Regions from separate parts of the Dorea sp. 210702-DFI.3.125 genome, predicted to be linked through region 2. Evidence: predicted binding sites of a transcription regulator. Region 2 holds the regulator's gene; the other holds the start of a gene.

Region 1 (16,299 bases), on a different contig from region 2:
AGTGGACATGATGCCGGAAAGGTGTATGTAATCACAAAGGTTGAAGAGGCATACGTATATTTAGTGGATGGAAAAGTAAGAACACTGGATAAGCCGAAAAAGAAAAAGAAGAAGCATGTCCAGTTGATCAAAGAAAGCTTTGATATTCAGGGCGCCACAGATGTGGACATAAAAAGATGGATCAAAATTTGGAATAAGGAAGATAATCAGAATTAGGAGGAAGCGTATATGTCAAAAGCTGACGTAATAGAAATTGAAGGAACAGTAGTAGAAAAATTACCAAACGCAATGTTTCAGGTTGAACTTGAGAATGGACATCAGGTTCTGGCACACATCAGCGGAAAACTTAGAATGAACTTTATCAAGATCTTACCAGGAGATAAAGTAACACTTGAGTTATCCCCATATGATCTTTCAAAAGGAAGAATTATCTGGAGAGATAAATAGGAAGAGATTTAAAATAATCTTGAAAAGGATATAGAAATATATCTGAAAATTCGAAAATAGACATTAAAATAAGCTAAAAAAAATATTCGAAAAAATACTTGAAAAAATTTAAAAAACTCAAGAAAAAGTATTGACTTTATTTGAGATATAATGCTACAATATATAAGCGCGTTTCTGGGCGCTTATATTTGCGTTATCATATATTTGAAGAACAGTCGGTGATACAGTCTTCAGATATTTTCATGAGTTGCAAAATGATATGATAAAAGAAACCGTGCGAAACAAAAGGCAGAGCAATGGATGAAAGGAGGATCCCCTAATGAAGGTTAGATCATCAGTAAAACCAATTTGCGAAAAATGCAAAGTAATCAAAAGAAAAGGAAGCGTTCGCATTATCTGCGAAAACCCGAAACACAAACAGAGACAGGGTTAATTAATTAGGCGGCTGATAGTCAGGACACGCCAGGCGGTGTGTAGAGACTATTTTAAATATACAAGGAACACCTTTAGCCGGTGATGATTCCTCGTATATTGCTTCTAATGCCGGTCCGTCATTACCGCGCAGCTTCCATAAAAGATGCGGTGACCGGAAAGGGCATGATACCGAACATGCCTGGGACATGGAGATGTGTCCCCTATTAAAGACGATAACAAACAAAGAAAGTGGAGGAACAGTCACATGGCACGTATTGCAGGTGTAGATTTACCAAGAGACAAACGAGTTGAGATCGGATTAACTTATATCTACGGAATCGGTAGAACAAGCGCAACCCGTATCTTAGCACAGGCAGGAGTTAATCCTGATATTCGTTGTAGAGATCTTACAGACGACGATGTAAAGAAAATCAGTGCAGTAATCGACGAGACTCAGACTGTAGAAGGAGATCTTAGAAGAGAGATCGCTCTGAACATCAAGAGATTACAGGAGATCGGATGCTATAGAGGAATCCGTCACAGAAAAGGACTTCCGGTTCGTGGTCAGAAGACTAAGACAAATGCAAGAACAAGAAAAGGTCCTAAGAGAACAGTAGCAAACAAGAAGAAATAAGTAACAAATAACAAATAACACAAAAAGGAAAGCGTAGGTTAGTTTTATTATGGCAAAGAAAGTTACAAAGAAAGTGACAAAGAAACGTGTCAAGAAAAACGTTGAACATGGACAGGCTCACATTCAGTCATCTTTTAATAACACAATCGTTACATTAACAGATGCTCAGGGAAATGCTCTTTCATGGGCAAGTGCGGGCGGTCTTGGATTTAGAGGTTCAAGAAAATCTACCCCTTATGCAGCTCAGATGGCAGCTGAAACAGCAGCTAAAGCAGCATTAGTACATGGTTTAAAATCAGTTGACGTAATGGTTAAAGGACCAGGTTCAGGTAGAGAAGCAGCAATCCGTGCACTTCAGGCATGCGGAATCGATGTAACAAGCATCAGAGACGTAACACCGGTACCACACAATGGTTGCCGTCCGCCGAAGCGCAGAAGAGTCTAGTTACAATAATTACGTTAATGGATTGTAGTATCCGAATATTTATAGGAGGAAAATTAAAACATGGCAGTAAATAGAGTTCCGGTTCTTAAAAGATGTAGATCCCTCGGTATGGATCCAGTATATTTAGGAATTGATAAAAAGTCTAACAGACAGTTAAAGAGATCCAATAGAAAGATGAGCGAGTATGGTCTTCAGTTACGTGAGAAACAGAAAGCTAAATTCATCTATGGTGTATTAGAGAAACCTTTCAGAAACTACTTCGAGAAAGCTCAGCGTATGAACGGAATGACAGGTGATAACCTGATGATCCTTCTTGAGTCCAGACTTGACAACGTAGTATTCCGTATGGGATTTGCTAGAACAAGACGTGAAGCTAGACAGATCGTTGATCATAAGCATGTACTTGTAAATGGTAAGCAGGTAAATATTCCATCTTACCTGATCAAAGCTGGTGATACAGTAGAGATCAAAGAGGCTAAAAAGAGCTCTCCAAGATACAAAGAGATCGTAGAGGTCACAGGTGGACGTATGGTTCCAGACTGGTTAGAAGTAGATCAGGAGAACCTGAAAGGAACAGTTAAAGAGCTTCCAGCACGTGAAGCAATCGATGTTCCAGTTGACGAGATGTTAATCGTCGAGTTATATTCTAAATAATAACCAGTAACCCCACAGGAGGTGGACTTAGTGTTTGATTTTAATAAACCCAATATAGAAATAACAGAGATTTCAGAAGATAAAAAGTATGGAAGATTTGTTGTAGAGCCTTTGGAAAGAGGTTATGGAACAACATTAGGTAATTCTCTTCGCAGAATTATGCTTTCATCATTACCAGGATCTGCTATCAGCCAGGTAAAGATTGATGGCGTTCTGCATGAGTTCAGCTCCATCCCAGGAGTGAAAGAAGACGTTACCGAAATCATCATGAACCTGAAGTCACTGGCTATCAAGAATACATCTGAGACAGATGAGCCGAAGACTGCATATATCGAGTTCGAGGGTGAAGGTGTTGTCACAGCTGCAGATATACAGGTAGATCAGGATATTGAGATCATGAATCCAGAGACTGTTATCGCTACATTGAATGGTGGAGCAGACAGCAAATTATATATGGAGCTGACCATTACAAAGGGCAGAGGATATGTAAGTGCTGAGAAGAATAAGAACGATGAGTTACCAATTGCAGTAATCCCAATCGATTCTATTTACACCCCAGTGGAGCGCGTGAATCTCACAGTTGAGAATACACGTGTCGGACAGATTACAGATTTTGATAAACTGACATTAGATGTATATACAAATGGTACATTACTTCCAGATGAGGCAGTCAGCCTTGCTGCAAAGGTATTGAGCGAGCATCTGAAACTCTTTATTGATCTGTCAGAAGTAGCACAGGCTGCTGAAGTCATGATTGAGAAAGAAGATGACGAGAAAGAGAAAGTGCTTGAGATGAGCATTGATGAACTTGAGTTATCTGTTCGTTCATACAACTGTCTGAAGAGAGCTGGAATCAACACAGTTGAAGAGCTCACAAACAGAACATCTGAGGATATGATGAAAGTTCGTAACCTTGGACGTAAGTCACTGGAAGAAGTTCTTGCTAAGCTTGATGAATTAGGATTAAGCTTAAGCAAAGGAGAAGAGTAAACACTGAATACTTATAGGAATGTGAGCCGTAAGGTGATACATTCGTTAAGCATTAAGTGAAATAGATGTTATCTGCTGGTAAGACCGTAAGAGCACAGCAGAGCATTTGGCTAGTAAGCCCGAAGAGTATAACCAAGTGTTAAATATGGAGGAAATTTAAAATGGCAAAGTATAGAAAACTCGGCAGAACATCAAGCCAGAGAAAAGCTTTATTAAGAAACCAGGTAACAGCACTTCTGAACAACGGAAAAATCGTTACAACAGAAGCTAAGGCTAAAGAGATCCGCAAGATCGCTGAAGGTCTTATTGCTATGGCTGTAAAAGAGAAAGATAACTTCGAAGAAGTTACTGTAAAAGCTAAAGTTGCTCGTAAAGATGCAAATGGCAAGAGAGTAAAAGAAGTTGTAGACGGAAAGAAGAAAACAGTTTACGACGAAGTTGACAAGACAATCAAGAAAGATATGCCTAGCAGACTTCACGCTCGCCGCCAGATGCTGAAAGTTCTTTACCCTGTAACAGAGGTTCCTACAGCACAGGCTGGAAGAAAGAAAAACACAAAAGAAGTTGATCTTGTTGCTAAATTATTTGACGAGATCGCACCAAAATACGCAGATCGTAAAGGTGGATACACAAGAATCGTTAAGATTGGTCAGCGTAAAGGTGACGCAGCTATGGAAGTTCTTATCGAGCTTGTATAATTGCAAATACTTCTATCATCTGAATAAGATAATATTAAAGCTGTCATGTGAAAACATGGCAGCTTTTTGTAATTTCTATGAAAATAAAATGTTTGATAATTTGCAAATAAGATATGTTGTCTTGTAGTTTACGATAGAAGGAGCTCCATCGCTTATACTTACACTCCAAGCACTGGACGTTTCCATGAGCCGTAGAACAAGCAATCATGTTCAGTAAGAACTTCCATGATTGCTAACGTGAATAGCTTCATTACATCTTTTTATTTATTGCAGGGTAAATAAAACTTCAACAGCCAGTCAATAAACAGGAATACAAAGCAAAATACATGCCTATGTGCGACTTGAGTACAATGGAGATGAGATAATGTCAATCGTGTAAGCCATTGCTGTACACGATTGACACGCTTATTAGCTCATCGAAATGTTCTGTACTCGGAGCGCAAAGGCATGTATTTGCTTATAAGTATTCCGTCTTATTTACGCTGTAATCTTCTCAACTTTAACCGTACATACTTTGTACTCTGGTGTACTTGAGATGGAATCCAGTGCATCGCTTGTCAGCCAGTTTGCACCACCTTCGATATAGTGGAAAGGCATCCAGCATTCACCAGGATTTGTCTTGTAGGATACGGTAGCTTTTGCCTGAATCGTTCCACGTCTGGAAGAAATGGAAACCATCTCTCCGTCTTCAACGCCAAGCTTTTGTGCATCTTCTGTGTTTAACTCGATAAAGGACTCGCCGGCAATCTGATTGATCCCTTCTGTCTTATCAGTCATAGCACATGCATTGTAATGATAGAGAATACGTCCTGTCATCATGATCAGAGGATATTCCTCATCTGGAAGCTCCATAGAAGGTGTGTATGCAGCTGGTCTGAAATATCCAAGACCTCTTGCAAATTTTCCTACGTGCATAATTGGTGTTCCAGGGTGATCTTTTGATGTACATGGCCACTGAAGTCCCTGTCCGTTTACTTCTTCGCTGTCCAGTCTTTCATGGCTGATACCGGCAAATGAAGGAGTTACAGATGCAATTTCATCCATAATCTGTGCAGGTGTCAGATGAGGCTGTGGATAGCCCATACGACGCATGATCTCAGTGAAGATCCAAGTATCAGGCTTTGTATCACCTTCAATCTCTACGGCCTTTCTGACGCGCTGTACACGTCTCTCAGTATTAGAGAAGGTTCCTTCTTTTTCAGCATAAGAACGTCCCGGAAGAATAACATCAGCAAGTTTTGCAGTCTCAGTCATGAACAGCTCATCAATTGCGAAGAAGTCCAGTGACTCAAGAGATTTTATAACGTGATGTGTATTCGGATCTGTTCTGACCGGATCCTCTCCGAAGATAAACAATCCTTTAATATCTCCACTGATCATCTTAGGGAAGCAGTCCGTAGCTTTTGTACCAATATTCGGATTCAGCTTCGTATCCCATGCTTTTTCAAATTTCTCAAGAACTCCAGGTTTGTCGATGTTCTGATATCCGCTGAACTGGTTCGGAGAAGCACCCATATCGCAGGCTCCCTGTACATTGTTCTGACCACGGATTGGGTTAACACCACATCCAGGTTTTCCAAGTTTACCAACCATCATAGCCATGTTAGACAGGGACATAACACCTTCTGTACCAGTATGATGCTCTGTAACACCAAGACAGTACATAATTGGCGCACGATCAGCTTTTGCGTAAATACGTGCAGCTTCTCTCAACATATCTGCATCGATCTGACAGATCTCTGCTACTTTTTCAGGTGTATAATCTTTGACCATTTCTTTCATAGCTTCGAAGTTCTCTGTACGGTCTTCGATGAATTTGTGGTCGATTAAGTCTTCTTCAATGAAGATATGCATCATACCATTTGCAAACGCTACGTTTGTACCTGGTTTTAATTTCAAATGGATATCAGCATCTTTACACAGGTCGATATCACGTGGGTCAACTACGATGAGTTTAGCACCGCGCTGTACGGCCTGACGAACCTGCATTCCGATAACCGGATGTGCATGTTCCGGGTTAGATCCTACAAGGAGGATAGCATCAGATTCATGAGTAATATCATAAATAGTATTTGTCATAGCTCCTGAGCCAAGTGTGGTTGCCAATCCGGCAACAGTAGGAGCATGTCAAACGCGCGCGCAGTTATCGGTATTGTTGCTCTTAAACGCTGTTCTTACCATTTTCTGAAGCATGTAAATGTCTTCGTTGGTAGAACGAGAGCAGGCAAATCCGGCCAGCGCCTCACCTCCATATTGATTTCTGATTTCTGAGAATTTGGAAGCTACGAGATTTAAAGCCTCATCCCACGTAGCACGCTCAAATTCACCAGTTTCTTTGTTCTTAATTAATGGATAACGGATTCTTGCATCACAGTCTACGAAGTCGAAAGAACCACTACGTCCTTTGACACAGAGCAGATTGTGGTTGGAAGGACCGTCTGCACCCTGCACGTCTACGATTTTGCCGTCTTTTACGTACAGATCCATCTGACAGCCTGTAGCACAGTGCGGACAGGTTGTGCGGACTTTCTTAACTTCCCATTCACGATAATCTTTTCTTCTCTTAATCGTAAGAGCACCTGTAGGACATGCCTGAGCACAGTTTCCACAAGACTCGCATAAGGAATTCTCCCAGCCTTCGCCGAACGGTACTTTTACATATACACGTGCACCGTTTCTCTCAAGAGAAAGAGCATGTCTTCCGGTCGCTTTTGCACAAGTGCTGATACAACGCTGGCACTGGATACAAAGACCCGGGTCGTAGGAGAGGAATGGATGAGCGTCAAATGGCTCATGCTGTACATCTCCGTGTGATGATTTAAAGTTTGGCACATCAATACCATATTCGCGTGCCATAGCCTGAAGCTCACAGGCACCATTTTTAATACATTTGAAACAGTTTGTTTTATGCTCAGCCATCAAGAGATGGAGAGTGTTCTTTCTGGATTCGATAACAGCTGGGCTGTCTGTTGTAATGTTCATGCCCTGTTTTACTTTTGTGTTACAGGCAGTTACAAGTTTATTCATGCCTTCTACTTCTACGACACAGATACGACAGGAACCAATTTCATTAATTTTTTCCAGGAAGCAAAGTGTAGGAATATGGATTCCATGCTCCCTTGCAGCGCTTAAGATTGACTGACCTTCTTTTGCTTCAATCTGTACGCCATCGATTGTCAGATTAATCATAAGTCTCTACCTCCTACCATAGCTCCACATCCGAAGTGGTCACAACGCAGACAGCGGCATGCTTCCTGCATAGCTTCTTCATGTGTTAAGAGCTCTTCTACATGTTCGAAATCTTTCTTGCGGATATTTGCCGGGCGCTCACCAATCTCTGTACGTCCCATAAGATCACGCATATTTTCTTTTGGTTCCGGTACAACAGCTTCGCAAGTAAGTGTGTGGTGGTAACCAAGATATTCATCAATATTGTGTGCAGCTACTTTTCCGGCAGCGATTGCACGAATTACAGTAGATGGACCAGTTGCACAGTCTCCACCGGTGAATACACCAGGGACTTCTTTTACTTCTGTGTCAAGTCCGGCCTGAAGGATATTCCATTTTGCAGGGATACCAAACTCTTCAAATGGAGCGGATACAATATCCTGTCCAACTGCAATCATGATAACATCTGCTTTGAATTCCTGTTTTTCTTTTGCAGCATCCTTTGGTGCCGGTCTGGATCCGCGATAAGCACTGATCATCTGTGGCTGTGTGATCAGAGATTTGCAGTTACCATTTTCATCTTTTGTAATCTCGATCGGAGCCTGCAGTGTTACAAGTGCGATTCCTTCCATAACTGCGGACTCAATCTCGGACTCCAGGGCAGTCATGTCTTTCTGGCGGCGACGGTAAATGATGGATACTTCTTCAGCGCTACATCTGACAGCACTTCTTGCACAGTCCATAGCAACGTTACCACCACCGATAACGACAACACTTTTACCAGTGTAATCAGGAAGATTTCCATTTCCAATCTGATCCAGAATATCTACAGCAGATACAACATTTCCGGCGTCAGCACCTTCAATACGAAGTGTCTTACCTGTCTGAGCACCAATTCCAACAAAAATTGCATCATGTTTCTCGTAAATATCTTTGACAGGAATATCTTTTCCGATTGTTGTGTTATATGTAACATGGATATCACCGCTATTTAAGATCGCACGGATATCTTCATCTAGACGATCTTTTGGGAAACGGTAATTTGGAATACCATAACGGAGCATTCCGCCAAGTTTATCATGTGTTTCATATACTTCAATCTTATGTCCCATAAGAGCTAAGAAGTATGCAGCAGTCAGTCCGGCAGGGCCGCCACCAATGACACCGATGGATTTTCCTGTAGAAGGATTCGGTTTTGGTGTAGCAACTTTGTCGACCGGCATCATATCAACCGCATATTTTTTCAGTGCACGGATGTTGATCGGTGATTCCAGCATCTTTCTTCTGCAACGCTCCTCACAAGGATGCTCACAGACCATGGCACAGGCCGTCGGGAACGGATTGTCTTTACGGATCAGATTAATTGCTCCGGCGTAATCCTCTTCACCAACTAATGCGATATATCCCGGAATATTTACATGTGCAGGACATAAGGAGATACAAGGTACTTTTTGTCCAATGAACTCCTGACATTTTTTATTTTCAATATGACTTCTGTACTCCTCTGCAAACAGAGTTAATCCTTTTAGTACCTCATCAGCAGCATTCCAGCCAATGGCACAGTCTGCAGATGAACGGATCATTGTAGCCATCATACGAATATTGTCTAATGTTTTTTCGGTTGCGCGGCCATCTAACACTTTCTGCATCAGACGTGCTACAAGTGGAAGACCATCGCGGCATGGGACACATTTTCCACAAGTCTGGTTTGCAGCCGTACGCAGCATAGAAATCTGCATAGTAATTGGGCAGCTTCCAGGAGGATAAACCTCAACCTTATGAGAAAAATGTCTTGAAATTTCATTCATTTTCACGTCATAACCTGACGGATCAGCAAGATATAATTTGCTCATAATTTTCCCTTTCTAAATTCAATAAAGATTATAAAGATTTTTTAGTCGTCTTTTAAGTAAACGAACCAGTAGGCAAGACCTACAAAAACTGCTCCGCCGATAATGTTCCCCAACGTTACCGGAAGAAGATTTTTGGTGAACATAGCTCCCCATGTAAGGCCAGATACGTCAGCGCCGGCAGCAGTTGCAGCTTCAAGATATGCTGCATTTCCCTTAGCAAAAATACCGGCAGCAATATAGTACATATTGGCTACGCTATGCTCGAATCCACATAAAACGAACATCATGATTGGAAAGAACAATCCGATGATCTTGGAAGACACCTGCTTGGCAGCAAATGAAATCCATACAGCGATACATACAAGGAAATTACATGCAATTCCGCGAAGAAATGCATCGCCAAAGGAAAGTGATACCTTACCGGCAGCAGTACTGATCATAGAAGCAGCAAGACCGTTGTTAAAAAGACCGGCCTGATGGCTGAATACACAGATTGCAGCAACACTAATTCCACCGACCATATTGCCAAGGTATACAACTACCCAGTTCTTCAGCATTCCGCCAAGAGTGATCTCTTTTTTGCAGAGCGGAATAACTAGAAGACAATTACCTGTGAACAGTTCACTTCCAGCGAGGAGTACCATAGTAAGTCCTCCCGGGAAGATGCATGCTCCAAGAAACTTGCCTACAGATGCCAGCGGAATAGATACAGCGGCTGCAGTAGAAGCAACGCCTCCAAATGCGATAAAGATTCCGGCCAGTATTCCAAGAACGAACATCTTGGCGACCGGAGTGTTTACCTTCCCCTTTCCGATAGCAATGTAATTGTTAGCAATTTCTTTTGGTGAATTCATAACAAATTCCTCCCTTCCCCATAAAATTTTATTTCTAATATATATGATGCCGGCAAATAGTTATGTGAAAAGACTGTTTGCCCTGATATCATAATATATAGACTTCAAGCTTGTCGCCTGCCGCAAGAGGTTCACTTCCGGCAGGAATGACGGCCAGCAGATCACAATCGCTCATGGAAGAAACAGAACCATTGTGCTGATTACTAAGTGGGATGAAATATAACATACCATTTCTGAAATCTGAATGACCTTTTAAAATTCTTGTCACGGGACTTGATTTTTTAAAATCGACCCCAAGATAAGCAGTTGTCTGTGAAAATGTGATGTCAGATCTTCCAGAGAGTTTTCTCATAAATGGAAAGCCGACACACAACAGACCTGTTGCGGCAGCGCCCGGATTACCAGATAAGCCGAGGATGACTTTTCCGTCTTTTAAAGCTCCAAGCATTGCACCGCCCGGTTTGAATTTTAATCGGTGGAAGAGAAGGTCGCCCCCAATACGACGTATCACTTCCGGCATATAGTCGAAATCACCGGCAGATACACCGCCTGTCGTGATTACGATATCATTGGTCTTAAGGGCTTCAAGTACAGCCTGACACAGGGAATCCAGATCATCACTGACCGTGTTAAGGTAGTTGGCAGTCATATGATGTTTTTGAATGTAACCGCCTAAAAGATATGGATTCGTGTTATAAATCTTACCGTATTCTAAAGGAGAACCCGTATTCAAAAGTTCGCTTCCGGTACTAATAAGCCCGATGGAGAGCTTTTTATAGACCCTGATTTCAGCTATGCCCTGTCCGGCAATCAGTGCCAGGTCAGAAGCGGTAAGAATTTTGCCTTTTGGAACAAGCAAAGTTCCGGCTGCAACATCTTCTCCAGGTGGAATGATGTTCGCGGAGGTAACGGGCGCTGTTAATGTAACCGTATTCTCAGTAAAGGAAGTGCGCTCATGCATGATAATGGCATCGGCACCTTCCGGAACCGGTGCGCCGGTCATGATCCGTGCAGCTTTTCCTTCTGTGATTGGACAGGTCGGAACACTTCCGGCAGGAATTACCTCGGTAACGTCTAAAGTCACAGGATGTTCCGGTGAAGCAGCGGCTGTGTCAACGTGGCGAAGTGCATATCCGTCATATGCGCTTTTTGCAAAAGAAGGCACCGGAATTCCGGCTGTGATATCTTCTGCAAGAATTCGTTCAAAAGCATCTTGTAGTAAAATGTACTCTGTCGGCTGAGTTTCTGGTTTTGCCAGATTCAGGAGGCAGTCAGATGCTTCTTTTAAAGTCTGAATGTTCATATGTATGTTTTCCTTATATAAATGTATCAATTATTTATAAATGTTTTAAATCTCCGTTATGATAATGCTGTAATATACAGTCGGCAATAGCTTCAATATTATCCCGACAGTAAACGGGCGTATCTTGTATCAACTGTCCGGCTGAAGAATCAGCAGTGATATAGGAGATGCAATTGGAGCCAGAAGCAAGTAAGCTTTTATTTTGTTCATCACTTCCAGCCAATAATATAAGCTTTGGATAATCACTCCATTTGAAGCCTTCTAAAAGAATAAGATCGGCATCACCGACAAGCCCCGCAATTGCAGCTTCCTGTAAAGGTTCCCGCTTTACAACGGAATATTTGTCGTTGTCATAGACGATGGAAGCACTCACACCTGCCTGCCAGAATCGATAACTGTCTGTTCCGGGAGAATCAGGTTCGAAAGAATGTCCGTCATGTTTGACTGTGGCGACTTTAAGTCCCCTGTGGATCAGCTCTGGAATCAATCGTTCAATTAAAGTGGTTTTTCCGGAATTTTTAAATCCGGAAATGGCCAGGTAGCTTTTGGCAGTCAGCTTTTGGTATTCCTCTGGTGTATTGATATTCTGTAGCTGCCAGGAATCTTCTTCTACATGATAAAAATGAACTTTTAAGTCATTCAAGGCATCCATGATCCGCAGATTTCCGTTGTTTAAGCACCTTTCCAATGCAGGAATGCAGCTCTTGCAATAAATACCACACAGAGGATGGATCCGTTCATCTGCCGTGACACAGATAAGTGCATCAGTATCAGAATGCTCCATGACTTCCTGAAGGTGATGAGCCAGTGCTCCGGTAAAAAGAGGAACGTCACAGGGGAGAACGAGCAGCGCATTCGACTTGCAGACAGATAAGGCACTGTAAAGTCCGCTCATAGGACCACAGTCTGAATATCGGTCATCAATCATTGAATAAGGGATTTCCGGATGCCGGGCGGCATCATCGACTGAAACCAGAATCTCAGGAAAATCGCGTAGTTCAAAAATCAGTTTGTCGAGAAATGTTGTTCCATTAAGTCTCAGAGAGGATTTCCGATATCCCATCCGACGGCTTTTTCCTCCTGCCAGTATCAGGCAGCCTGTGTTCATTTGTATCACCTCGTGTTGTATTTATCTATAAACAAGCGCGCTTATAGGCGTTTCTTTTGGTTAATTATAGCATTTGAAATTTAAAACCACAAGGAAAGATATATGTTTCACAGGATTGATAAAATTGGGACGGGTTTTAAATGAAACTAACTAAATTATATTTAGAAAATATAAGGACGTTTATAAAAAGAAACTATAGAAAAGACGTTGCTATTGATAAAAAAATAGCATTGTGACTAATTTGGATAAAAGTATTTACAAAAATTTATCCAAATGTTACAATATGACCGTTACTTGTTCTAAAAACAATCGGTAGAGAGGGAAGGAATAAAAAAATGAGTAGATTAACGATCGATACTCCTAGCAGGGCAGACCTTGTTATGGAGCAGCTCTACAAGGATCTTGAGCGCAGAATCGAATCAAGTCCGCCGGGATTATGTCCAGTAGACTTGTCTCGCGCATTTTTGGAGTTATGCCATGCTCAGACTTGTGGAAAATGTGTACCTTGCCGTGTCGGTCTTGGTCAGTTGAATCACCTGATCAGAAAGGTACTGAACGGCAACGCAACAATGGAGACACTTGATATTATGGAGCAGACAGCGAAGTCCATTATGGAGTCTGCCGACTGTGCGATCGGATATGAGGCAGCACATATGGTATATAAGGGACTGATCGGATATCGCGATGATTATATCGAGCATATCAAGAACGGACGCTGTACCTGTACATATAATCAGCCGGTACCATGTGTATCCTTATGTCCTGCACATGTTGATATTCCAGGATATGTAGCGTTAGTTGGGGAAGGACGCTATGCAGATGCGATCCGTCTGATCCGTAAGGATAATCCGTTCCCAACAACATGTGGATTTATCTGTGAGCATCCATGTGAAGCAAGATGCCGTCGTAACATGATTGATGATTCCATTAATATCCGTGGCCTGAAACGAGTGGCAGCAGACTTTGCAGGGGAAGTAGAGCCGCCAAAATGTGCACCAAGCACAGGTAAGAAAATTGCTGTATTAGGAGGAGGTCCGGGAGGACTCAGTGCAGCTTATTATCTGCAGCTTATGGGACATCAGACAACGGTATATGAGATGCTTCCAAAGCTTGGAGGTATGCTCCGCTATGGTATTCCAAACTACAGACTTCCGAAAAATCGTCTGGACGAGGATATCAATGCAATCCTGAAAACAGGAGTAGAAGTAAAATACGGTCTTAAGATCGGTGAAGATATTACAATTCAGCAGCTTCGCAGTGAGTACGATGCGGTTCTGATCACAATTGGAGCAAGTACAGATAAGAAGCTGGGACTGGAAGGCGAAGATGCAGACGGAGTCATCTCAGCAGTACAGTTCTTAAGAGATGTAGGAAAAGACGAAGCACTTGACCTGACTGGAAAAGAAGTCGCAGTTGTCGGTGGCGGTAATGTATCTATGGATGCAGTCCGTACAGCCAAAAGACTGGGTGCTAAGAAAGTCAGCATTGTATATAGAAGAAGAGTTGCAGATATGACAGCCCTTCCGGCAGAGATTGAAGGGGCAATTGCAGAGGGAATTGAAGTACAGACTCTGAAGGCCCCGGCATCTCTGGATATTGATGAGAATCATCACATTAAAGGAATGTATGTGACACCGCAGATGATCAGCGAGATCAAAGGCGGACGTGCAAGTGTAAAAGCAACAGGAGAGCCAGATCAGTATATTCCATGTGATATCCTTGTTGTGGCAATTGGTCAGAATATTGAGACAGACCATTTCGAAGAAGCAGGAATTCCAGTAGAGCGCGGCAAGATCGTGACGACTGCAGGAGGAGATTTCCTGGATATGCCAGGCGTATTTGCAGGAGGAGACTGTGCAAGTGGTCCGGCTACTGTAATCAAAGCGATTGCAGCAGCAAAAGTTGTAGCTGCCAACATTGATGAATATCTTGGATATCATCATGAGATTTCCTGTGATGTAGAGATCCCGAAAGCAAGCCTTCACGACAGAGTACCTTGTGGACGTGTAGAACTTACAGAGCGCGAGGCATGTGAGAGAGTCTGTGATTTTGAAGGAGTGGAGAACTGCATGACCGAAAAAGAAGCAAAACAGGAAGCCTGCCGCTGTCTGCGCTGCGATCATTTCGGATATGGAATATTTAAAGGAGGCAGAGAAAAATTATGGTAAATCTTACAATAGATGGAAGACAGATTTCAGTAGAAGAGAATACCACAATTATGGAAGCTGCCAGATCCGTTGGTATTCAGATTCCGAGTCTTTGTTATCTCAAAGGCATCAATGAAATAGGCGCCTGTCGCGTGTGTGTGGTAGAGCTGGAAGGAAAGGATAGACTGATCACCGCCTGCAATAATATTTGCAAGGAAGGTATGGTCATTTATACAAATAGTCCGAAAGTCAGAAAGGACAGACGTACAACAGTAGAACTGATTCTTTCTGAGCACGACTGTCAGTGTGTAACTTGTATGAGAAGCGGCAACTGCAGTCTTCAGAAAATTGCAAATGATCTGGATATTTTAGAACTTCCATTTCATCAGTATCTGGAACACCAGCCATGGGATAAAACATTTCCACTGATTCGTGATTCTGCAAAATGTATCAAATGTATGCGTTGCGTACAGGTGTGTGACAAGGTTCAGGGGCTTGGTGTCTGGGATGTAGAGGGAACCGGTTATCACACAACAGTTAATGTGTCAGGTCATAATTCTATCCGAGAGGCAGATTGTGCACTTTGTGGTCAGTGCATTACACATTGTCCTGTCGGAGCACTTCGCGAGAGAAGTGATACGAATGAAGTATGGAAAGCAATTGAAGATCCGGATAAGATCGTGGTTGCTCAGGTAGCACCTGCTGTCCGCGCAGCATGGGGAGAGGAACTCGGACTGGCACCGGAAGATGCAACAGTTGGAAAAATCATAGATGCCCTCAAGAGAATGGGAATAAACTATGTATTTGATACAACATTTTCTGCGGATCTTACGATTATGGAAGAGGGAAATGAATTCGTAAAGAGATTTACAAGTGGTGAATTAAAAGACCGCCCGATGTTCACTTCCTGCTGTCCGGGATGGGTGCGCTTTATTAAGAGTCAGTTCCCACATCTGGTAAAATATCTGTCTTCCGCAAAATCACCACAGCAGATGTTCGGTGCAGTTATGAAGACATATTTTGCAGAGAAGCTGGGCGTAAGTCCGGAGAAGATCTATACTGTATCTGTTATGCCATGTGTGGCTAAGAAGGCAGAGCGTGAGATGGATCTTTATTATGAAGAATATGCAGGACATGATATTGATGCAGTTATCACCACACGTGAGCTGATCCGAATGATCCGTTCTGCACATATCAGCCCACAGACACTGGTAGATGTTGAGAGTGACCGCCCGATGCATGAGGGAACCGGAGCTGGAGTCATCTTCGGTGCAACCGGTGGAGTTATGGAGGCGGCACTTCGGTCGGCTTACTATATCATCAAAGGTGAGAATCCGCCGGCAGAGGCATTTACAGCAGTCAGAAGCCAGGGATTCAATGAAAATGACGGCGTTCAGGAAGCAAATTTCCAGATTAATGATATTACAGTGAGAACTGCAGTAGTCAGCGGACTTGGAAATACAAGAGAATTGATTCGCAAGATCGAATCCGGTGAAGTGCACTATGACTTTGTAGAAGTTATGGCATGTCCGGGAGGATGCGTCGGTGGTGGCGGACAGCCGATCCACGACGGCGAAGAGCGAG
Region 2 (16,299 bases):
ATATTTTCATGCAAGAATAAAGCAAAATCCATTCACAGGCATCCCAGTCTGGGCTTTTACCCTTTCTTACTATTACACATCAAAATAATCGACCTGTTCTATGACCTGCCCATTCTGAATGTATTCTCTTGGAATTCTCTTTCCGAGATCACAGACAAATTCATAGTTAAATCTTCCAGACAGATCACTTAAAGTCTCCACCGGAAGAAATTCTTCACCATCTTTACCGACCAGTGTTACTTTATCACCAAATTTTACATCTGGAATATCTGTCACATCGACCATAAACTGGTCCATACAAACTCTTCCGCGGATTGGTGCTTTTTTGCCATGGATCAGTACATAACCTTTGTTAGAAAGACTTCTGGGATATCCATCTCCGTAGCCGACCGGAATGGTCGCAAGAGAAGTCTCTTTTTCTGTCACATAGGTTCCGCCATAGCTGACCGGAGTTCCTTCCGGAACTGTCTTTACATAAGAGACATGACTGATCAGTTCCATGGCCGGTCTTAACGGAACATTCTTTTTTTCTACCTCCTCGGAAGGATACAATCCATAAATGGATATTCCGGCACGTACCAGATCCATATTCGCTTTCTTAATATCAATGATACCGGCACTATTTGAGCAGTGGTAAATCGGAAATGAGACACCTCGCTTTTTAAGTTCATCACGCATATAGTTGTATTTTCCAATCTGAACATCTGTATATGCCTTGTCTGTTTCATCTGCTTTTGCAAAATGTGTGAACATTCCTTCTAATTTAAGTCCCGGCATTTTTGAAATTTCTTCAATTGCATCTACACTGTCTTCATGAATCTGGAAACCAAGTCTTGACATTCCGGTATCCAGCTTAATATGAATATATGCATCTTTTCCCATTTTGACCGCAAGATTCGAAACTCCTTTCGCCATTTCTACTGTGTAAGTGGTCATCCGGACTTCATTTTCAATCATTGCTTCCCACTGATCCGGGAAAATGCATCCAAGCACAAGAATTGGTTTTTTTATTTCATTTTTTCTCAAGACGACAGCTTCGTCCAGTGTTGCAACCGCGTAGCCCCAGATATAGTCTACCGGTTCCAGTAACCGGGCAATCTGGACTGCACCATGTCCGTATCCATCTGTTTTGATAACTGCGATCATCTGTACTCCATCTTTGATATTTGCTTTCATCATCTGGAAATTATAAAAAATTGCATCCAGATCCACTCGTTCACATACTCTGCTGTATTGTTTCATAATCTAGTTTTCCTCCTGTATCGTCATGGCTGTTCCTGCCTTTTGTGCAAGTTCCCTTGCGAGAAGACTGTATGCGCCTTGTTCCTTCTCTATAATCTCACCAGCTCTTCCGTGAATATAAACACCGAGAAGCGCTGCTTCCCATTCAGAAAGTCCCTGTGCGAGATACGATGCGATAATGCCTGCCAGCACATCCCCGGATCCGGCTTTTGCCATAGCCGCACAGCCGGATAGATTTACCGCTACCCGCTCTCTCGGCTTTGCAATGGTTGTTCTGGAATCCTTCAGTACACAGGTAACGTCATATTCTTTAACAAATGTACGAAGTGCTACAATACGATCTTTTTTTACTTCAGCAATCTTCAAACCGCTGATCCGTTCAAATTCTTTCATGTGCGGTGTAAAGATAAAATGTTCACAATCTGCACCACACAGATAATCCATATGTTCAGACAAAATATTAAGTCCGTCTGCATCTATGACACACGGTTTCTTTGTATATGCAATGGTTTCTTTTAAAATCTTCCTTGCAGTCTTCTTTGTTCCAAGTCCGGAACCTATAGCTACGACATCTGCCCAGTCGATCAAGCGATGTAGTTCATTGACATCATATTTTTCATAAGTTGTAATGATCGCTTCCGGGATCTGGCTCTGTAAGATCACGAGATTCTCTTTAGCAGTATAGATCTGCACCAGCCCGGTACCTGTCCTGTAAGCTGCAAGTGCGCCAAGATATGCAGCACCTGACATACCTTTGCTTCCGGTGATCATAAGAAGCTTTCCGTAAGTTCCTTTATTGGAGTCCGCATTTCGTTTCGGAAGAAGTGCTGCATAATCACTGCCCTCCAGTGTACAAACTGTTTCCTCATCTCTTTCCAGTGGAAGTGATACAATTCCGATATCCTCGGATACACAGATTCCTGCATAACTTCTTCCCGGATCAAGTACAAGACCAACTTTCGTCTCCTGAATTGTCACAGTATAGTCTGCACGCACTGCAGTTCCTAATACATTTCCTGTAGTTGCGCAAATTCCGGAAGGAATATCCACGGACATACGGACTGCATCAGACTGATTCACACACTCTATAATCTGTGCATATCTGCCTCCAACCTCCCGGCAAAGTCCAACTCCAAAAATTGCATCGATAATTAAAGTATACGGTTCACTTTCAAATGCTTCTTGCTCAAACCGCTCCTTAAACTGTGCTCCTGTATTTTTCAACTGTTCTATCTGATGGGCAGTCTCTGGTGTGCAGTGATCTCTGTTTCCGACCAGAACTGCTGTTACGTCACACCCTTCCCATGCAAACATTCTGGCAATCGCAAAGCCGTCCCCGCCATTATTTCCAGAACCACAGAGGACACATATTTTATTTAAATTAATTTTCCAGTCTTTAATGTGATCTACACATGCTCTGGCAGCCCGTTCCATAAGTTCCAGGGACGGGATTTTAAGTTCATTTATCGTAAATGAATCTGCCGTTTTCATCTGTTTAGCATCTGGCAAATATCTCATAGTTTTGATTCCTCCTGATAGAAAGAAACGTGCAAAGCCAGGATGCAATCTGAACAAACCTGTCTTTACACGTTATCTCCTTAATTATGTTCTTCCTTGTAGCGGCATATATTATATGACAGCCTCATCAGACTCTCGGATAAATGTACATTCTCAACAATCACACTTTCCGGAAGATTCAGATCTGTATGTGCAAAATTCCATATTCCGTGAACATTGTGATCTGCCAGAAATTTTGCGACTTTGATTGACTCATCCTTTGGAATCGTCAATGCTGCAATATCGATACTGTTCTCATCTACAAATTTCGGAAGCTCGTCCATCATCTGAATTGGAACACCACGAACTTCTTGCCCGTCAAGCTCCGGATTGATATCAAACAATCCTTTTAAGATAAATCCCCGCTTTTCAAATGATGCATAGTTCGCAAGTGCACGCCCCAAATTACCAGCACCAATAATAATAATATTATGATCCTGTTCCAATCCAAGAATTTTTCCGATTTCTGAGTACAGATATTTTACATTATAGCCATACCCCTGTTGCCCGAATCCGCCAAAATTATTAAGATCCTGACGAATCTGGGAAGCTGTTACTTTCATTCTTTTACTAAGCTCATTGGAAGAGATTCGTTCTACTCCCTGCTCGATCAGCTCCCCAAGGTATCTATAATATCTGGGTAATCTACGGATAACTGCCTGTGAAATTCCCCTGTTTTGCATGATCCGCACCTCCTTCCTTCAAAAATTTCTACTCATTATTATAGGCAATCGTTAGTATAATGTCAAACTTTTTAGTTGTTTTTTGTAGTATTTTCGTTATAATAGTATAAGATGATGCCAAAATTATGCGGTCGCAGCGCCGGACGCAGCCCTGCGGCATCTTTATTTCTCAAAATCACAGGATTTTATCAAGGAGGATAGGATGATACTTGCATGTCACAATATCAAAAAAGCCTTTGGAGAGGAAGTAATTGTCTCCGGCGGCTCCTTTCATATAGAAGACCACGAAAAAGCAGCTCTCGTAGGACCGAACGGTGCTGGAAAGACAACACTTCTTAAGATGATCGTTGGTGAGATTCAGGCGGACGGCGGCAATGTTGTTCTGACACGCGGCAAGACGATGGGATATCTGGCACAGCATCAGGATATGAATAATGACCATACGATCTATCAAGAGGTACGCACTGCAAAAGCCGATATTCTCGACATGGAGCGGCAGATTCGTGAGATTGAACAGGAAATGAAGCATTTAAGCGGAGAACGTCTGGAAGAACGTATGAATACATACCAGCGGCTCACAGCAGCATTCGAACGTGAAAATGGATACGCCTGCGAAAGTGAAATCACTGGTGTTTTAAAAGGACTGGGATTTACAGAAGAAGAATTCGCAAAACCGGTTGCAACTTTATCCGGAGGTCAGAAAACCCGTGTTTCTCTCGGAAAACTGCTCCTCACAAAGCCAGATATTCTGCTTTTGGACGAGCCAACCAACCATTTGGATTTAAATTCCATCTCATGGCTGGAAACTTATCTTCTGAATTATCCCGGTGCAGTACTGATTGTCTCTCATGACCGGTATTTCCTGAACCGGGTTGTAACAAAAGTCGTCGAGATTGAACTTGGCAAGCTTACCACTTTCATGGGCAATTATACAGATTACGCCCAAAAAAAAGAAATGCTCCGTGAAGCCAGAATGAAAGAGTATCTGAACCAGCAGCAGGAAATTAAGCATCAGGAAGCGGTCATTGAAAAGCTCCGCTCCTTCAACCGCGAAAAATCCATCAAGCGTGCAGAAAGCCGTGAAAAGATGCTGGATAAGATGACCCCGGTTGAAAAACCGATGGAACTACATACAGATATGCATTTAACACTGGAACCTTCCTGTGTCAGCGGTAATGATGTCTTAAGTGTCGAGCATTTAAGCAAAGCATTTCCACCACAGATTTTATTTGAAGATGTCAGCTTCGAAATCAAGCGTGGGGAACATGTCGCGATCATCGGAGATAATGGAACCGGAAAAACAACAATCCTTAAGATTTTAAATCAGGTACTCAAAGCTGATTCTGGAAGTTTCCGTCTCGGTTCTAATGTAAAGATTGGTTACTACGATCAGGAACACCACGTTCTACACATGGAAAAAACTATTTTCCAGGAGATTTCCGACGACTATCCTAATCTTAATAACACGCAGATCCGTAAAGTGCTGGCAGCATTTTTATTTACCGGAGATGATGTATTTAAACTTATTAGTGACTTAAGCGGTGGCGAACGTGGACGCGTGTCCCTTGCAAAGCTGATGCTTTCTGAAGCGAACTTCCTGATTCTCGATGAGCCGACCAACCATCTGGATATTACATCAAAAGAGATTCTGGAACATGCACTGAATAATTACACAGGAACGGTTCTTTATGTTTCACACGACCGTTACTTTATCAATCAGACTGCAACACGTATCATGGATCTTGTTAATCATACGTTTGTAAATTATATTGGAAATTATGATTATTATCTTGAGAAAAAAGAAGAACTGACAGCCGCATATTCCAATACGTCTCGCTTAGAAAATAATTCCTCTTCTGCAGCTGCTGACTTGGCCTCTGATTCAAAGTTAAGCTGGCAGGAACAAAAAGAAGCTCAGGCAAAAGAACGGAAACGCGCTAATGAATTCAAAAAGACAGAAGAACGGATCGGTGTTCTGGAAGATAGAAGTGCTGAAATTGATATTCTAATGGCGCAGGAGGAAGTTTATACGAATTCAGTAAAATGTCAGGAACTTGCAAAAGAACGTGCAGAAATTGACGCTGAACTTGAAACTTTATATGAAAAATGGGAAGAGCTGGCCGAATAAGCCAGCTCATTTTTCTACTCTTCAAAAACACGTTTGATACTATCATAATGCAGGAAGATTCCTTCGTCAGCCAGAGCCTTGATCTCATCAGCTGTTGCAATCTTATATCCTGCAGTCTCTTCTGTCTGAAGATGCAGGTCTTCTTCTTTAAAATCCTTTTCAAAACGATAGACATCTACAAAATAATTGTCGCCTTCTCCAGGATTTTCTCTGTGATAGGTAAACATATAACCGCCCACACAGCCATTTACATCCAATCCTGTTTCTTCCAGTACCTCACGACGTACCGCTTCCTCGGAGCTTTCACCTGCCTGTGCAGCGCCTCCGGAAACTTCCCACCAGCCTGGTGCCCATGCCTTTGTCAGAACGCGGCGGGTAATCAGATATTTTCCATCTGGACGGCGGATCACACCTAACACTGTCAAGTGATACTCATCCTCTTTCAGGCACCAGTCATTGCGCTTCATTTTTCGCCCGGTCAGCTGTTTGTTTTTATCATAAATATCCCAGTATTCCATGCATTTCAACTCTTTCTATACTAACTTTTCAGCAATCGCTTTAATAAAGTCTTCACTGTTTAACACTGTTGGATTCGGAAGTGTTGTGATAAGAGCCAGATCTTTTGTCATCTTTCCTTCCTCAATTGTATCAATCGTTGCCTTCTCTAATTTATCTGCAAAATCCATCAGCTCCTGATTTTGATCCAGTTCACCACGTTTACGAAGAGCTCCGCTCCATGCAAAGATTGTTGCAACAGAGTTAGTAGAAGTTTCTTCGCCTTTCAAATGCTTGTAATAATGACGCTGTACTGTACCGTGAGCAGCTTCATACTCGTAATATCCTTCCGGTGATACAAGCACGGATGTCATCATGGCAAGAGAACCAAATGCAGAAGAAATCATATCGCTCATAACATCTCCATCATAGTTCTTGCATGCCCAGATGTAGCCTCCTTCAGATTTCATAACACGCGCTACAGCATCATCGATCAATGTGTAGAAATATTCGATACCGGCTTCATCGAATTTCTCTTTATATTCTGCATCAAAGATTTCCTGGAAAATGTCTTTAAATGTGTGGTCATATTTCTTAGAAATTGTATCTTTTGTTGCGAACCAGAGATCCTGCTTTGTGTCTAATGCGTAATTGAAGCAGCTTCTGGCAAAGCTCTCGATAGAACCACAGAGGTTATGGATTCCCTGAGCAACCCCTGGTCCGTCATATTTGTGGACAAGTTCTTTGATCTGTGTTCCATCATCTCCTGTATACACAAGCTCTACCTTTCCAGGTCCAGGAACCTTGATTTCTGTATTTTTATATACATCACCATAAGCATGTCTTGCAATGGTAATTGGCTTTTTCCAATTTTTAACGCATGGCTCAATTCCTTTTACAACGATCGGTGCACGGAATACAGTTCCATCTAAAATTGCACGGATGGTACCATTCGGACTTTTCCACATTTCCTTCAGATTATACTCTGGCATACGCGCAGCATTCGGTGTAATTGTTGCACATTTTACTGCTACTTTGTACTTCTTTGTTGCTTCTGCGGAATCAAATGTAACCTGATCATTCGTCTCATTACGATGTTCAAGTCCAAGATCATAATAATCTGTATTTAGCTCAATAAATGGATTCAGAAGATGTTCTTTGATCATCTTCCAAAGAATTCTTGTCATCTCATCTCCGTCCATCTCTACAATTGGTGTTGTCATTTTAATTTTCGCCATGTCTTTGTCCTCCTGCCACTATATAAACTTTACTTATATGATTCTTACAATTTGAAACATTAATCTTCAATTTCGATATGAAGATTTTCCATTACATGCATGATGTGCAGATTTGCAAGTCTTTCCGCTTCATCAGCATCCCCTTTTTTGATTGCTTCCAAAATTGCCTTGTGCTCCTCGATGGACTTCTCAGCCCGGTTTTTTGCACCTACAGACAACATACGTGCCATCTTTACATATTTGTGAAAGTCCGATAACGTATGTTCCATAATCCGGCTGTTGGATGCTTCATATAAAACATGATGGAATTTACCGTCAAGATCTGACACCTGAACAACTTTGTCCTTATCCTTTTTCAAATGAAACTCAGATAAAAGAACAATTTCTTCCAGCTGCTCAATCTGTTCCGGAGTGATATGCTCTGTCGCCCATCTGGCGCACATACCTTCCAACATAGAACGAATCATGTAAATATCCTGAACATCTTTCGGCGTAATGCCTGTTACATAGGCTCCTTTGTTAGGAATAATCTTTACAAGTCCTTCCAGTTCCAGTTGCCTAAGTGCCTCACGAACCGGAGTCCTGCTAACTCCCATCTCCTCACCGATTGTAATCTCCCTGAGTTCATCACAATCCTTATAGACACCGGATAAAATATCCTCCCTCAATTTTTCAAATACCCTTCCTCTAAGAGAACGGTCCTGATACTCTTCCATAATTTTAACCTTCTTCGTGACCTTCTGGAATCTTTCTGACACTAAAAAGTCACCTTTCTTTTTATATAATGCACTTCGTGTATAATTGTATACAATCCAATCTCATATGTCAAGAGACAAAACAAAAATCCTTCAAAAATCCCATAGCAAAAAGAGAAAACCCGAAACTTTTTTTGAATCTTGCTCTTTCTGGTTTTCTCTTCTATGCTATTTTTATTCAAGAATGCCTCGGCATTCTTGCTGCAAGGTGCGCGTCATGCAATTGCATGACATACTTCTACTGCGCACCTCTGCAATCCTGCCGGAGGCTATATCAGCTGGGGGATTGACTCCCAGCTAATATAATTTTGCACCGATCTCTCTTGGCCGGAATCCTTTTTCTTCCAGAGCTTTCATAATCTGGTTCTTATGCTCTGTACCGTAAGCTTCCATTGTAATACGAAGCTCCACAGCAGCATTACGGTTGGTGCTAACGAACTGATTATGCTCCAGTTTAATAACATTTCCCTGGGCATCAGCAATCGTCTGAGCAACAAGCGCAAGCTGTCCCGGTTTATCCGGAAGTAATACAGATGCCGAAAAGATACGGTCTCTCTGAATCAGTCCATGCTGTACAATGGAAGACATTGTGATAACATCCATGTTGCCTCCACTTAAAATTGCAACCGCCTTCTTTCCTTTCAAATCTAACTGCTTGAGTGCTGCAACTGTCAGCAGTCCGGAATTCTCAACAATCATTTTATGATTTTCGACCATATCGAGGAAAGCTCCGACAAGCTCATCATCTTCTACAGTCAGCATCTGGTCGATGTTCTTCTTTGCATACTCGAAAATGCGGTCTCCGACACGTTTTACTGCAGTACCGTCTGCTATGGTATTTGCACTGTCCAATGTAACCGGCTCGCCAGAAGCAAGTGCCATTGTCATACTTGGCGCAGCAGCAGGCTCAACACCAATCACTTTAATCTTTGGATTCAACATTTTTGCAAGTGTAGATACACCTGTAATCAATCCGCCGCCGCCAACTGGCGCAAGAATATAATCGACGGTTGGAAGCTCCTGCACAATTTCCATTGCAATACTTCCCTGACCTGCTACGATGTCCAGGTCATCAAACGGATGTACAAATGTACTTCCGCGCTCCTGAGCCAGTTTTTCGGCATACGCACAGGAATCATCATAGACATCTCCGTAAAGGATCACCTCTGCGCCGTAGCTTTTTGTACGATTTACTTTGATCAATGGTGTTACTGTCGGCATAACGATTGTAGCCTTGCATCCGAATTTCTGTGCTGCGTATGCAACACCCTGTGCATGGTTTCCGGCTGATGCAGCCACCAGTCCTTTTGCTCTTGCCTCTTCAGACATTGTGCTGATCTTATAATATGCGCCACGCACTTTATAAGCTCCTGTATACTGCATATTTTCCGGCTTCAGATAAACCTTACCGCCCGTCTGCTGGCTTAAGTTTTCACTGTATACCAGTTTCGTCGGAAGAGTTACGTTTTTTACAATTTCGCTTGCCTCTTCAAATTTTTCTAATGTTAACATACTTCATTCTCTCCTTTTACATCAAACAATGCATTTACAAATGTATCAGAATTAAATTTCTGCAAATCATCAATCGTCTCGCCGACACCGATATATTTTACCGGAATACCAAGTTCCGCCTGGATTGCAACTGCAATACCACCTTTTGCAGTTCCATCCATTTTTGTCAGGATAACACCGGTAATATCAGCAACTTCATTAAATTCCTTTGCCTGAGCAAGTGCATTCTGACCTGTTGTGGCATCTAGCACTACCAGTGTCTCACGATATGCGTCCGGAAATTCACGGTCAATGATTTTATTCATTTTACGAAGCTCTTCCATCAGGTTCTTCTTATTGTGAAGCCGTCCGGCAGTATCAATCAAAAGTACATCGGCATGTCTTGCCTTGGCAGCTGCAACTGCGTCATAGACAACGGCTGCAGGATCAGAACCTTCCTGGCCTCCGATCAATTCTGCTTGTGCACGGTTCGCCCACTCTTTCAACTGATCTCCCGCTGCAGCACGAAATGTATCTGCGGCAGCCAGCACAACTTTTTTATTCTGACTGCGGAGTTTTCCAGCTAATTTACCAATCGTAGTTGTCTTTCCGACACCATTCACTCCAATGACCATGACCACCGAAGTTCTCTCTTCAAATTCATAAGCAGCTTCTCCGACGTCCATCTGCTCTTTGATGCTGTCAATCAGGATTTGTCTGCATTCAACAGGTTCTTTGATATGCTGGGTTTTTACCTTTTCTCTTAATTTGTCCAGAATATCATAAGTTGCCTGAACTCCGAGATCGCCCATGATGAGGACTTCCTCCAGTTCTTCATAAAAGTCCTCATCAATATGTGTAAATCCGTTAAAAATACTGTCCATGCCGGACACAATATTATCTCTTGTCTTTGTGAGACCATCGACAAGTCGTCTGAAAAAACCTTTCTTTTCTTCTGCCATACTTTTACTCCTTTCAAGGCCGGCTCCCTGCCAATATATTTCTTTGTTCTATCTTACCTGCGCTTTCTCTAATCGTCCAGTTCATCTTCCAGAAGACTGACGGACACAAGTGTCGAAATTCCTTTTTCCTGCATGGTGATTCCGTACAGACGGTCTGCCGCAGTCATTGTACCTCGTCTGTGCGTAATGACAATGAACTGTGTATTCTTTGTAAGCTTATGCAGATACTGTGCAAAACGGTCAACATTGCTATCGTCCAGTGCTGCCTCAATCTCGTCAAGCAGACAGAACGGGGACGGCTTGAGATTCTGAATTGCAAATAATAATGAGATTGCTGTCAGAGCCTTCTCTCCACCAGATAACTGCATCATATTCTGCAGTTTCTTTCCAGGTGGCTGAGCAATAATACGAATTCCTGCTTCCAGAACATCTTCATCGTCCATCAGTTCCAATGTACCTTTTCCGCCTCCGAACAATTGCTTGAATACGTGGTCGAATTCCTGACAAATGTGTGCGAACTGCTCTGTGAACTGCTTTCGCATCGCTTCGTCCAATTCTGCGATAATTTTTTCCAGTGTTGCTTCTGCTTCCACGAGATCATCATGCTGCGTCTTTAAGAACTCATATCGCTCCGATACATTTTTATAGTCCTCAATGGCATTGACATTAACATTTCCCAAAGCGCGTATTTCTCCTTTTAATTCCTGAATACGCTTTTTCATCTTCGCAACATCCGTTAAATTTTCATTCCTAAGCTCCATCGCACGATTATAAGTGAGTTCATACTCTTCCCACATATAATTGAACTGCTTCTCGGCAGCTTCTTCATAACTGTTCTTCTGGCTCTCCAGACGAAAGATTTCTTTATCCAGATCAGAAATCTGCCTGGAGAGATCTTCACGCTTCTGTAAGAAATCTTTATGGCGCTGGTTCAGATCTTCACGTGTCTTCTTCGCCTTTTCAATCTCATCCTGAATTTCCACAAATAATTCTCCGGAATTCTCAATCGTCTGGCGCAGTTCCTGAATCTGAGATTCTTTTTCCTCGATTTCTTTGCTCGTACCGCCTTTACTTGCTTCCAGCCCCTTCAACTCTTCGCGGAATTTTTGCATCTCTTCCTGAATACGTTCTGCATTTTCCATTACGAACAGAACCTTTTGTTCTGTAGCAGCACAGGATAAATGTGCATTTTCCGAAGCCTGCTGCTGTAATATTTCCTGATGTTTCAGATCATCTAACTTTGTCTGCCCTTCTTCAATCTGTTTATTCAGGTCACGTTCTAACTGTTCAGACGTATCCAGCTCTACATTGATGGACTGCTGATTATCCATGATATCACTGATCTCCTGATCCAGTTGCTGTGTCTCTTTCTGAATTTCCAGCGCAGTCTGATTCGCTGCTTCAATCTTGCTCTTTGCCTGATCGGCATTCATCTTCGCTGTATTTTGGCGGACATATGCTTTCTGTAGTAAATCTTTGATCTGTTCGATTTTATTATAGTAACCGGAACGATTGTTTTTCAGCTCCGCGATCTCCTGCTCTGTCTTTGCTACATCCGCACGGAGTTTTTGGACAGCCTGCTCCAGCTCTTCTATCTCACGGCGTCTACTTAAAAGGGTGCTGGAATTCTTGAATGCTCCACCAGTCATAGAACCGCCTGGATTGATCAGATCACCTTCCAGCGTTACAATTCGAATAGACTGCCTGTATTTTCTTGCAATGGCAAGTCCGTGATCAATATGATCGACAACCAGTGTTCTGCCAAGAAGAGAGCCTGCCAGTTCCAGGTACTTGTCTTCCACCATAACAAGAGTGTCTGCAAGACCGATAACTCCTGCTTCATTCAATGCCTGTGGCTGAGCGATTCCTCCATGGGAACGGATCTGCGTCAGTGGGAGAAATGTTGCACGACCGAATTTATTCTTTTTCAAAAATTCAATCATACGTTTTGCTGTCTGTTCGTTATCTGTAACAATATTCTGGATACTGCCGCCAAGAGCCGTCTCAATGGCTGTCTCATATTTTTTCTCTACTTTAATAATATCTGCAACAACACCTAACAGCCCTTTTTCATGACTGCGGTTATCCATAACACGCTTAATACTGTTACCGTATCCGTCATAGCGTTCAGTCATATTTCTAAGAGACTCCAGGCGTGAATGCTCTCTGTGGTAAGCGCTCTGACTTGCACGGATCTGCTCATTTTTTTCATTTAAAGACTTTTGAAGTTCCTGAATCTGTGATTCATAGTTCTTCTTCTCTTCTGCAAAGGAAATAATCTGATCTGATACTTCTTTTAACTCCGCATAAAATGTCTCATATTGTTCTTTCTGAAGACCGGCTTCACTTTGCGCACCAAAATATCTCTGGTTCAGTCCGGATTTCCGCACCTGGATCTGTTCCATCATAGTATCGAACTTCTGGATCTGAGCTTTTGTGGATGCACGGTTTCCGAGAATTTCCCGAATATCATTCTGGTTCTTTTCAATATCAGAACTAAGACTTGCAATACGGATCTGAAGCTTGTTCAGATTCTCTTTTTCAAGTGTTTCTGCTTTTCGGCCGGAATCTAATTCTGCCTGGAGTCTTGTCTGATCCGAAATCAGAGTACCAAGCTGTTCCTCACGCTCGGAAAGTTCCCGTTCAATGGACTGAGCACGATTCGCGTAATGCTCATCATTCATTCTGGCACTGTGGATCTGCTCCTTCAAAAGAGCAATCTGATTCTCCAACTGTTGTTTTAACATGCTTGTCTCAGTAAGCTTGCGATTATAAGTCTCAATAGACGCGTCCATCGTATCGACTTGTTCTTCAATACTTTCATATTCCTGCTTTGTATCTTCATACAAGCGGTTTGCTTCTTCCATCTGAGCCTTTGTCAGATTATCTTTTGCTTCCACATCCCGGATCTGCTCTTTCAGGCGGTCTGCTTCTAACAGAAACATATTGATATCATAAGTCTTCAGTTCTTCTTTTTTCTTCAGATATTCTCTTGCTTTCTCAGACTGCCGTTCCAATGGGCCGACCTGCTTCTCAAGCTCCGAAAGAATATCATTGACACGGATCAGATTCTGCTGTTCCTCTTCCAGCTTCTTCACAGACATACTCTTACGTCTTTTGAATTTTACAATACCGGCAGCCTCATCAAACAACTCTCGCCGCTCTTCCGGTTTACCACTTAAGATCTTGTCAATCTGTCCCTGTCCGATAATGGAGTATCCTTCTTTACCGATACCTGTATCATAAAATAATTCATTAATATCTTTCAGCCTGCATGCACTGCCATTGATCAGATATTCACTTTCACCAGAACGGTATAACTTTCTTGTTACCGTAACTTCTTCGAAATCAATCGCAAGTTTATGATCTGAATTATCCAATGTGATTGCTACAGACGCATAGCTTAACGGTTTACGGTTCTCTGTACCGGAAAAGATAACATCTTGCATTGTGCCGCCTCGAAGCTGCTTGACACGCTGTTCACCAAGTACCCACCGCACCGCATCGGCTACATTACTCTTACCACTTCCATTTGGTCCGACAATTCCTGTAATACCGTTGTGAAAATCGAATTTTATCTTGTTTGCAAAGGACTTAAACCCCTGCACTTCTATGCTTTTTAAATACATACAACACCTACTTTATATTCTTTTTGCGGAGCATCAGAATGGTCTTGTAGGCAGCTTCCTGTTCTGCGCTCTTTTTTGTACGTCCTTTTCCGATTCCATAGACCTGTTCTCCGATCTGAAGTTCGACCTGGAAAGTTTTATCGTGATCTGGGCCCTCTTCCCCAACCAGATGGTAAGAAAGTTCTTCTTTAAAATGTGCCTGCACAATTTCCTGCAGGATAGTCTTGCTATCATAAAAGAGCTTTTTATTCTCCAGGTCTTTTAAAATGAATCGGTTGATAAACTCTTTTGCATTAGCAAAACCACCATCTACATAGATTGCACCAATCAGTGCCTCCATAGCATCAGAAGTAACAGATTCTCTCTTCCTTCCTCCTGTTGCATCCTCTCCTTTTCCAAGAAGCAGATATTCTCCAAGTTCAATCTCCCGTGCACAAAATGCGAGTGCTGGTTCGCAGACCATGCTGGCGCGGGTCTTTGTTAATTCTCCTTCCGGAGTTGTCGGATGTTCAAAAAATAAAAATTCACTGGACACAAGTTCCAGTACTGCATCACCCAGGAATTCCAGGCGCTCATTACATTCATACTTCGGAAGATGCTCTTCATTCACATAGGAGCTGTGACTCATTGCCTTCTTAAGAAGCGCAAAATCCTGAAATGTATATCCGATTCTATGTTCTAATTCTTTTAAATTTCTCTTCATGCTCATTCTCCTATAGTCAGAAAGAGAGAAAGCCCTTTTTTCCGGACTTTCTCACTTATAATATCTTAGTTGTTTCCAGTTGCATTCTGGATCTGCTCAACAGCATCTCCTACCGTTACGATCTTCTCAGCATCTTCATCACTGATTTCAAGTTCAAACTCATCCTCTATAGCTGTAACAATCTGGAATACATCCAAGGAATCTGCGTCCAGATCATCCTTGAATGTAGAATCCATTGTAATTTTGTCCTCGTCAACATCACAGACCTCTGCAATAATTTTTTTCAGTTTTTCAAACTCCATAATTACGTCTCCTTTTGCTTGTTTGTTCATTCTATTATTCAGCGGCAGCTTCTTCCGCCTGAATACTTGCTTTGATTTTCTCACTGATATTCTGTTGTTTAAATGTGACACACTGAATGATTGTATTCGTCACTTCTTTTGCTTTCGCACTTCCATGGGTCTTAACTACAAGACCGTTCAGTCCCAGAAGCGGAGCTCCACCGTACTCTGTAGCATCGAATGTCTTCAAAGTCGTCTTAAGCGCCGGTTTTACAAGAAGCGCGCCAATCTTGCTTCGAAGAGTGGACATCATACCGCCTTTGATCTTATCGACAAGAACAGCCCCCAGTCCTTCATAAAGCTTTAAGATCACATTTCCCACAAATGCTTCACAGACAATTACATCTGCCTGGCCATGTGGAATCTCTCTCGCCTCCACACTTCCGATAAAATTAATTCCCGGAAGTTCTTTTAACTGTGGAAATGTATCTTTGACCAGTGCATTGCCCTTCTCTTCTTCCGCACCGATATTCACGATACCTACCTTCGGATCCTTTATACCAAGAACATTCTCCATATAGATGGACCCCATCTTGGCAAACTGAAGAAGATGTGCCGGTCTGGCGTCTACATTCGCACCACAGTCAATCAAAAGAGAAACTCCTTTTTCCGTTGGAATAAGCGGAGCTAATGGCGCACGGTCAACACCTTTGATTCTGCCAACAATCACCTGTCCGCCCACAAGAATCGCTCCTGAACTTCCAGCAGATACAAAAGCATCTGCTTTTCCCTCTTTTACAAGCTTCATCCCGACTACGATGGAAGAATCTTTCTTCCTGCGTATAGCATGTACCGGCGGCTCTGCTGTCTCGATCACTTCTGTCGCATTCACAATCTCGATCTGCTCTGGATTGTATGTCTTGCCTTCCAGACCTTTTCTTATGACGTCTTCAATACCGACCAGAATGACTTTTACATTCTTTTCCTTGGAAATGGCATCAATTGCGCCGTCAATCATTGCAGCCGGAGCATTATCTCCACCCATAGCATCCAGTACTACTGTTGTAATTTCTGACATGATATTTCCTCCTGTCTCTACTGGTAATATTCTACTAAACATCACCGGAAAAATCAA

What was found. Region 2 encodes Rex, which represses fermentation and respiration genes when NADH is low (regulators of the CRP and FNR family bind a similar motif). Its sites were predicted from a motif close to ATTGTTAANTANTTAACAAT; they were not measured.
Region 1: the regulator Rex is predicted to act here: its motif matches at 12,781-12,800, upstream of LI164_RS04080 (NAD(P)-binding protein).

Annotation. Positions count from the first base shown of each region.
Region 1 is NZ_JAJCNF010000005.1:42,046-58,344, forward strand. Features, by position in the region: gene LI164_RS04015 (KOW domain-containing RNA-binding protein) at 1-216, shown strand, start outside; gene infA (translation initiation factor IF-1) at 229-447, shown strand; gene rpmJ (50S ribosomal protein L36) at 767-880, shown strand; gene rpsM (30S ribosomal protein S13) at 1,127-1,495, shown strand; gene rpsK (30S ribosomal protein S11) at 1,545-1,940, shown strand; gene rpsD (30S ribosomal protein S4) at 2,001-2,594, shown strand; gene LI164_RS04045 (DNA-directed RNA polymerase subunit alpha) at 2,625-3,584, shown strand; gene LI164_RS04050 (bL17 family ribosomal protein) at 3,746-4,282, shown strand; gene fdhF (formate dehydrogenase subunit alpha) at 4,760-7,471, opposite strand; gene LI164_RS04060 (NAD(P)-binding protein) at 7,468-9,303, opposite strand; gene LI164_RS04065 (formate/nitrite transporter family protein) at 9,345-10,157, opposite strand; gene LI164_RS04070 (molybdopterin molybdotransferase MoeA) at 10,246-11,460, opposite strand; gene mobB (molybdopterin-guanine dinucleotide biosynthesis protein B) at 11,495-12,568, opposite strand; gene LI164_RS04080 (NAD(P)-binding protein) at 12,904-14,736, shown strand; gene LI164_RS04085 ([FeFe] hydrogenase, group A) at 14,730-16,299, shown strand, end outside.
Region 2 is NZ_JAJCNF010000001.1:59,087-75,385, reverse strand. Features, by position in the region: gene alr (alanine racemase) at 73-1,242, opposite strand; gene LI164_RS00330 (NAD(P)H-hydrate dehydratase) at 1,246-2,760, opposite strand; gene LI164_RS00325 (redox-sensing transcriptional repressor Rex) at 2,841-3,482, opposite strand; gene LI164_RS00320 (ABC-F family ATP-binding cassette domain-containing protein) at 3,685-5,610, shown strand; gene LI164_RS00315 (NUDIX domain-containing protein) at 5,625-6,128, opposite strand; gene LI164_RS00310 (NADP-dependent isocitrate dehydrogenase) at 6,144-7,343, opposite strand; gene LI164_RS00305 (GntR family transcriptional regulator) at 7,403-8,059, opposite strand; gene ilvA (threonine ammonia-lyase) at 8,396-9,610, opposite strand; gene ftsY (signal recognition particle-docking protein FtsY) at 9,604-10,551, opposite strand; gene smc (chromosome segregation protein SMC) at 10,620-14,180, opposite strand; gene rnc (ribonuclease III) at 14,188-14,883, opposite strand; gene acpP (acyl carrier protein) at 14,949-15,185, opposite strand; gene plsX (phosphate acyltransferase PlsX) at 15,220-16,242, opposite strand.